Regions from separate parts of the Oerskovia gallyi genome, predicted to be linked through region 1. Evidence: predicted binding sites of a transcription regulator. Region 1 holds the regulator's gene; the other holds the start of a gene.
The links. Region 1 encodes LexA, which represses DNA repair genes until DNA is damaged. Its sites were predicted from a motif close to TCGAACANNTGTTCGA; they were not measured.
Positions count from the first base shown of each region.

Region 2: the regulator LexA is predicted to act here: its motif matches at 2,236-2,251, upstream of ruvA (Holliday junction branch migration protein RuvA).

Region 1 covers NZ_JACSQE010000007.1:166,321-170,471, reverse strand. Annotated here, with positions in the region: gene H9640_RS10500 (aldo/keto reductase) at 1-536, shown strand, start outside; gene nrdR (transcriptional regulator NrdR) at 576-1,112, opposite strand; gene H9640_RS10490 (LysM peptidoglycan-binding domain-containing protein) at 1,544-1,921, opposite strand; gene lexA (transcriptional repressor LexA) at 2,234-2,983, shown strand; gene H9640_RS10480 (L-lactate dehydrogenase) at 3,097-4,050, opposite strand; gene H9640_RS10475 (ATP-dependent DNA helicase) at 4,129-4,151, opposite strand, start outside.
Region 2 covers NZ_JACSQE010000006.1:240,087-244,237, forward strand. Annotated here, with positions in the region: gene yajC (preprotein translocase subunit YajC) at 1-298, opposite strand, end outside; gene ruvB (Holliday junction branch migration DNA helicase RuvB) at 415-1,548, opposite strand; gene ruvA (Holliday junction branch migration protein RuvA) at 1,541-2,188, opposite strand; gene ruvC (crossover junction endodeoxyribonuclease RuvC) at 2,324-2,887, opposite strand; gene H9640_RS09615 (YebC/PmpR family DNA-binding transcriptional regulator) at 2,974-3,732, opposite strand; gene pdxT (pyridoxal 5'-phosphate synthase glutaminase subunit PdxT) at 3,740-4,151, opposite strand, start outside.

The DNA.
Region 1 (4,151 bases):
CCGACGACCTCGGCCTGCCCCTGGTGCTGCACCAGCCGTCGTACTCGATGCTGAACCGGTGGATCGAGGTGCCCGACTCGAGCGGACGCAGCCTGCTCGACGTCGCCGGCGACTCGGGCACCGGACTGATCGTCTTCTCGCCGCTGGCCCAGGGCATGCTCTCGGACCGGTACCTCGACGGCGTACCGTCCGACTCGCGCGCGGCTCGCTCGGCGTCGCTGCGGCCCGAGCACCTCGCCCCGGAGAACCTGGCCCGGATCCGCGCGCTGCGCGACGTCGCGGCCGGCCGCGGAGAGCCGCTCGCCCGGACGGCGGTCGCCTGGACGCTGCGCGACCCGCGTGTCACGTCGGTCCTCGTCGGGGCCCGGACCACGGCGCAGGTCGACGACAACCTCTCGGCCCTCGACGCGCCGCCCTTCACGACCGACGAGCTCACGGCGATCGACGCCGTGACGACCGAGCTCACGCCCGACGGGAGCCGTCGACCTCTGGACACCGGCATCAACATCTGGGCGGCGCGCTCGAGCGACCTCTAGCAGGGCCCTCGCGACCGCTTGCTGGTCCCGAGCGAGGGATCAGGCGCGATCCGGGACCACGTCGGCCGCAGGCTCGTCGTCCGTCGCGCCGGCCTCGGACCCGGCACCGCCGAACGCCGCCTCGCGCTCCTCACGCTCGGCCCGGAGGGAGTTGATCGCCGACTCGAAGTCCTCGAGCGAGTCGAACGCCTGGTAGACGCTCGCGAACCGCAGGTAGGCGACCTCGTCGAGCTCCCGCAGGGGACCGAGGATGGCCAGCCCGATCTCGTACGCGTCCAGCTCCGCGCTACCACCGGCCCGGAGCGACTCCTCGACCTTCTGCGCGAGGACCGCCAGGTCGTCCTCGTTGACCGGGCGCCCTTGGCAGGCCTTGCGCACGCCGGTCACGATCTTCTCCCGGCTGAACGGCTCGGTCACTCCAGAGCGCTTGACGACCGACAGGCTCGCCGTCTCGATCGTCGTGAAGCGGCGGTTGCAGGCAGGGCACTGTCTGCGACGACGGATCGAGGCACCGTCGTCGGAGGTCCGCGAGTCGACGACCCGGGAGTCCGCGTGCCGACAGAACGGACAGTGCATGAGGCGGTACTCCTGTGGGTCTGCGCGAGTGCTCCGTGGCGGTCGCCACGGACGGTGCGTCCCGAACCTATGTCTCGACCCTGACGAGGCGCAAGACGCCCCGCCACGACGAGACAGCGCGACGCGTTCCACACGCCGGTCAGCACACATGAGAACGGAGGTGGCCGATGATCGGCCACCTCCGTCGGGACGCCCCCGTCCCCATCTCACGTTCGCGACTCGCCTCGCGAACGTCGACGCAACTGCGGAGACGCGCTGGCGCGCCTCCTCCTCACCGACCGACCCCCCAGCCGGGTTGGTGAGGCAGCACTAACTTAGGGGAACCTAATGCGATTGCGCAAGCCCTCCGGGCACGGGTCCTCACAGCGAGGGCAGAATCACCCCGGGCCGAAGGGCTGCCGACGCCTGAGCGGCACGGAACCCTCGACCGGTCAGCGCGCGAAGTCGGGGTCGACCGGCAGCAGGAGCTGCTGCCCGACCTGGAGCCCGGTCGACGAGAGGTTGTTGAGCTCGGCGAGCTCCGCCATCACGTCTCGCACGTCCCGGCCGCCCGATGCCAGGGCGGACGCGTGCTGCCACAAGGTCTCCCCCGCCTCGACGACGTGGATCCGGACCTCGACCGGCTCGCCGGGGCCGGACGCCACCGCACGGGCGCCCCACAGGGCCCCGAGGGCGAGGACCGTCGCGACGAGCAGTACCAGGACGACACGGCCTCGCGTGGTCAGCCGCAGCGGAGCCTCGGCCTGCCCCTGAGGACGACGCTCGACACGCCACCCGTCCGTCGCGCCCATCGCGGTGATCACACTCATAGCCACTCCTTCGTCCGTGGCGCCCGAACCGCCTTCCCCGGTCGGTTCGAACACCTGTTCGTCGAACATCTGTACGATTTCTATCACCGTCGGGCGCCGATGTCGAGACATGCTCGAACATGTGTTTGATTCGTGTCGCCGCGTGACCTACGCTGTTCGAGTACTGGTCGTCCGATATGTCGGACGCCCGGCGGTGGGACGTCCCGCCCCCGGGCTGACGAGATCGCCGCGGCCACGCTCAGGAGCCGGTGCCGCTCGCGGCGCCCCTCCGCAGGACAGGGACCGAGACGGCCGAGCAGGGCGGAGACGACGATGGCGGGACGGGTGGCCGACACCACGGGCAGGCTCGCGAAGGTGCACGAGCTGCCCGACGGCACGACGGGCGGGGACGGTCTCACACCGCGCCAGCGGCTCGTGCTCGAGACGATCCGCGCGTCGGTCGACCAGCGGGGCTACCCGCCGAGCATGCGCGAGATCGGCGAGGCCGTCGGCCTGACGAGCCCGTCGAGCGTCAAGCACCAGCTCACGACGCTCGAGCGCAAGGGCTACCTGCGTCGCGACCCCAACCGCCCCCGCGCGATCGAGGTCGTCCAGCACGACGACGCGCGGTCCATCGCAGCGCTTCCCGGCAGCGCGTTCCCGCGCGTCGAGGGCATCGACACGACCGAGGACTCACCCGAGCGCCCCACGCCGTCGTACGTCCCCGTCGTGGGACGCATCGCCGCCGGTGGTCCCATCCTGGCCGAGCAGGTCGTCGAGGACGTGTTCCCCCTCCCCCGCCAGCTCGTCGGCGACGGCGAGCTCTTCCTGCTGCGCGTGGCCGGTGACTCGATGATCGACGCCGCGATCTGCGACGGCGACTGGGTCGTGGTCCGTCGCCAGCCCGTCGCCGAGAACGGCGAGATCGTCGCCGCGATGATCGACGGCGAGGCGACCGTCAAGACGTTCAAGCGCATCGACAAGCACGTGTGGCTCATGCCGCACAACGCGGCGTACCGGCCCATCTCGGGGGACGACGCCCAGATCCTCGGCCGGGTCGTCTCGGTCCTGCGGAGCCTCTGAGCACAGCGTCCCGCCGGCCCCCAGGGACCGGCGCTCAGCACGACGAAGGGGACGGCCCGGTGGGCCGTCCCCTTCGTCGTGCCCGGCGCCCGTCACGGGCACCGAGGGGACGACTACAGTCCGAAGCTCTTGGCGACGGCGCGCACCGAGTCCGCGGACGCCCGGAGGCCCGCGAGCTCGTGGTCCGACAGCGGGACCTCGATCCGCTCGCCGCAGCCACGCCGCTCGAGCAGCGAGGGGACGGAGAGGCAGACGTCGCTGATCCCGTGGAAGTCCTCGAGGAGCGAGGACACCGGCAGGACCCGGTGCTCGTCGTCGAGGACGGCCTCGATGATGCGGGTCGCGGCGAGCGCGACGGCGTAGTTCGTGGCGCCCTTGCCCTCGATGATGCGGTAGGCCGACTGCACGACCTCGTGCGCGATGTCCTCGCGCACCTCGGCCGTGAGCGGTCCCCGACCCTTGAGCCCCTGCCACTCGAGCAGCGGCACCCCGCTGATCGTCGCCGAGCTCCAGAGCGGGATCTCGCTGTCCCCGTGCTCTCCGGCGATGTACGCGTGCACGTTCTGGACCGCGACGCCGCAGTGCTGCGCGACGAGGAACCGCAGCCTCGAGGAGTCCAGGACCGTGCCGCTCCCGAAGAGCTGGTTCGGCGGCAGTCCCGAGTACTTGAGGGCCGCGTACGTGACCACGTCGACCGGGTTGGTCACCATGATGTAGACGGCGTTGGGCGCCACCTCGACGAGGCCGGGCAGGATCTTGCGCACGAGGGAGATCGTCGCCTCGGCGAGGTCCAGCCGTGTCTGCCCGGGCTTCTGCTTGGCCCCGGCAGTGAAGACCACGACGTCCGCGTCGGCGCACACCGCCACGTCGTCGGAGCCCTCGACCTTGGCCATGGGCATGAACTGGATGCCGTGCTGGAGGTCGAGGACCTCGGCCTCGACCTTGGTCCGGTTGATGTCGAGCAGGCTCACGGTGTGAGCGGCTCCACGCATGAGCGCCGCGTAGGCGAGGGTCGATCCGACGGAACCTGCGCCGACGATCGCGAGCTTGGTGGTACGGGCGGGCACTGTGCCTCCTGGACGTTGAGCACCGGACGTCGGTCGCTGCACGAGCGTCACGACGTCCGTCGCGTGGACTACCAGGTCTCAGCCTAGGGCGGACAGGCGCT
Region 2 (4,151 bases), on a different contig from region 1:
TGCCCTCGGCAAGCTCGTCGGTGCCCTCTTCCTCGACGGGCGGCTCGACGAGCTTGGCGATCGCCGCGCGCAGCCAGCGCGTCTGGGTGCCGGGGGTGGACTCGATCGTGATGATGTCCTTCTCCTCGTCGACGTCGACGATGGTCCCGAACAGGCCGGAGCCGGTCATGACCTCCTGGCCGGGGGCCAGGTTGGTGCGGAAGGCGGCTGCTTCCTTCTGGGCCTTGCGTGACCGGTTGGTCATGAGGAACATCGCTCCGGCGGCGAGAGCGAGGATGAGGATGAGGCTGAAGTCCATGACGGGGTGACCGGTTCCTGTTCTGTGCTGGGATCTGCGCGGCAGTCTAGGCGCACGCGTACGGATCACCAACGAACCGTCCGGCCGTGGAGTTCCGCCGCTCAGATTCCTCCAGTCTAGGCCCCCGTGTCGAACAGGGTGCCGCCCGACCTCGCCGAGCCCGTCCGCTGCCCGAGTCCGCCGCCCGGTCCGCGGGGTGCCAGCGGGTCGGGCGGGGTCAGCCCGAGGTGCGCCCAGGCTGCGGGGGTCGCGACGCGACCGCGCGGGGTGCGGCCGATCAGCCCTTCGCGCACGAGGAAGGGCTCGGCGACGGTCTCGACCGTCTCGGACTCCTCCCCCACGGTCACGGCGAGGGTGCTCAGGCCCACGGGGCCGCCGCCGAACCGCGTGCACAGGGCTCCCAGGACGGCCCGGTCGAGGCGGTCGAGGCCGAGCTCGTCGACCTCGTAGACCTCGAGTGCCGCGCGGGCGGCCCGCAGGTCCATGGTCCCGTCGCCGCGCACCTGTGCCCAGTCGCGCACGCGGCGCAGCAGCCGGTTGGCGATGCGGGGCGTGCCGCGGGAACGGCCCGAGATCTCGTGGGCGGCGGCGTGCTTGATCTCGACGCCGAGCAGCCCGGCCGAGCGGATGATGACGCGCTCGAGCTCCTCGGCGGAGTAGAAGTCGAGGTGTCCGGTGAACCCGAAGCGGTCGCGCAGCGGGGCGGGCAGGAGCCCGGCGCGCGTGGTGGCGCCCACGACGGTGAACGGCGGCAGGGACAGCGGGATGGCGCTGGCCCCGGCCCCCTTGCCGACGACGACGTCGACCCGGAAGTCCTCCATCGCGACGTACAGCAGCTCTTCGGCGGGGCGCGCGAGGCGGTGGATCTCGTCGATGAACAGCACCTCGCCCTCCTCGAGCGAGGACAGGACCGCGGCGAGGTCGCCCGCGTGCTGGATCGCGGGGCCGGACGTGACGCGCAGCGAGGTGCCGAGCTCGGCGGCGATGATCATCGCGAGGGTCGTCTTGCCGAGCCCGGGCGGGCCCGAGAGCAGGACGTGGTCGGGCGTCGCCCCGCGTGCGAGGGCCGCCTGGAGCACGAGGGAGAGCTGGTCGCGCACGACGAGCTGCCCGACGAACTCCTCGAGGCGCCTGGGTCGCAGGGCGGCCTCGGCCGCTCGCTCGAGGTCGTCGGCCGTCGAGGTCACGATCCGCTCGGACGTGAACGGCTCGTTCCCCTCCTCGTAGCCGACGCGGTCGAAGTCAGCCACGGGGGCCGCCCAGGACCCGCAGCGAGGCGCGCAGCGCGCCGGCGATCTCGTCGGGCGCGACTGCGTCGGCCCCGGCCTGGGTCAGGACGGTGGCGAGGGCGTCCTCGGCGGCCTTGGGGTTCCACCCGAGGCCCACGAGCGCCTGGACGACCTGGTCGCGCTGGTCGTCGACCACGGCACCGCCGGGGCCGCCCGTGCCGGCCGGGTCGTCCGCGCCCGTGCCGGTGGGTGCCCCGAGCCGGTCGCCGAGCTCGAGCGCGATGCGCTGGGCGCCCTTGCGCCCGATGCCGGGCACGCGCATGAGCGCGGCGATGTCCTCCCCCGCGACGGCGCGGCGTAGCCCGTCGGGCGTGTGCACCGCGAGCATGGCCAGGGCCAGGCGCGGGCCGACGCCGCTGACGGTCTGCACGGCCTCGAACACGGCACGTTCGTCGTCGTCGGCGAACCCGAACAGCGTGAAGGAGTCCTCGCGGACGACCATGCTCGTGGCCAGGCGCGCGGGCTCGCCCACGCGCAGCGCGGACAGGGTCGCGGGGGTCGCGTGGACGAGGTAGCCCACGGCTCCCCCGGCGCCTCCCACGTCGATGACGGCGCGGTCCAGGCGGACGTCCGCGACCGTGCCCGACAGCGAAGCGATCACTGTGCCCTCCATGCTTCCTCGCGGGTCCCGGCCACGAGCGGCCGGTCCCGAACACCTGTACGAACCGTGGGCCACTCTAGCAACGGGCGGCGGTGCTCCCGGTCGAGCCTCGCCGTCGGGCACGTGGGGCCGGTGTCAGCCGCGTCGGCCGCGCGAGGCCTGCTCGGCCGCGGCCCAGGCGCGCTGCGCGGGGGTGAGCTGGTGCCGGTCCCCGCCCTGCAGGGCGCCCGCCGGGCGCCACAGGTGGCAGATCGCGAGGGCCAGGGCGTCGGCGGCGTCGGCGGGCTTGGGCAGCTCGCCGAGCTCGAGGATGCGCGCGACCATGCGCTGGACCTGGATCTTGTCGGCGCGGCCGGTGCCGGTCACGGCGGCCTTGACCTCGCTGGGGGTGTGCATCGCGACGGGCACGCCGCGACGGGCCGCGGCGACCATCGCGAGACCCGCGACCTGCGCGGTGCCCATGACGGTGCTGACGTTGTGCTGCGCGAAGACGCGCTCGACGGCCACGACGTCCGGGACGTGCTCGTCCATCCACACGTCGAGGCGCTGGGAGATGGTGAGCAGGCGCAGGTCGACCGACTGGTCGGGCGGGCTCTGCAGGACCCCGACCGCCACCATGCGGGCGCGCCGTCCGGGCAGCGAGTCGACGACGCCGATCCCGCAACGGGTCAGTCCTGGGTCCACTCCGAGCACGCGCACGCGCTCACCTTCTCACGGGCCGCCCACGACGAAGGGCTCCCACGCGAGCCGTCGCGCGGGAGCCCTTCGTCACACCAGGGGGTGGGTCAGTCGTCGTTCTCGAGCTCGGCCATGACCTCGTCGCTCGCGGTGAAGTTCGCGTAGACGTTCTGCACGTCGTCGCTGTCCTCGAGGGCGTCGATGAGGCGCAGGATCTTGCGGGCGCCCTCGGCGTCGACCTCGACCTCCATGGAGGGGTGGAAGACGACGTCGGCGGAGTCGTACTCGATGCCGGCGTCCTGCAGCGCGGTGCGGACCGCGACGAGGTCGGTGGCCTCGGTGAGGATCTCGAACGTGTCGCCCTCGTCGGTGACCTCCTCGCCGCCCGCCTCGAGGACGGCCTCCATGACGTCGTCCTCGGTGGTGCCCTCCTTGGGGACCACGATGACGCCCTTGCGGGAGAACAGGTAGGACACCGAGCCCGGGTCGGCGAGCTGGCCGCCGTTGCGCGTGAACGCGATGCGGACCTCGGCGGCGGCGCGGTTCTTGTTGTCGGTGAGGCACTCGACGAGGACGGCGATGCCGCCCGTGCCGTAGCCCTCGTACATGATCGTCTGGTAGTCGGCGCCGCCGGCTTCCTGGCCCGAGCCGCGCTTGAGGGCGCGGTCGATGTTGTCGTTGGGGACCGAGGACTTCTTGGCCTTCTGGACGGCGTCGAAGAGCGTGGGGTTACCGGCGAGGTCCCCGCCGCCCGTGCGGGCCGCGACCTCGATGTTCTTGATGAGCTTGGCGAACAGCTTGCCGCGCTTGGCGTCGATCACGGCCTTCTTGTGCTTGGTCGTAGCCCACTTGGAGTGTCCTGACATACCCCTGTTACTCCTTCACGATTGCGACGAAGAGCTCGTGCACCCGCGCATCGCCCGTGATCTCGGGGTGGAAGGAGGTGGCGAGCAACGTTCCCTGACGTACTGCGACGATTCTACCTGCGTCTTCGCCCGCGCCCGCGGAGGGGGCCGCGTCCGCGGCCCGGGCCGGCGCAGCGGGCACCGAGGCGCCCCGGTGGCGGGTGCGTGCCAGGACCTGGACCCCGGGGCCGGTCTCCTCGACCCAGGGGGCGCGGATGAACGCGGCGGGCACGGGCCCGCCGCGGACGCCCGACATCTCGACGGACGACTCGAACGAGTCGACCTGGCGCCCGAACGCGTTGCGGCGCACCGTGACGTCCAGTCCGCCGAGGGTCTGCTGGTCGTGCGTGGCGCCCAGGACGCGGTCGGCGAGCAGGATC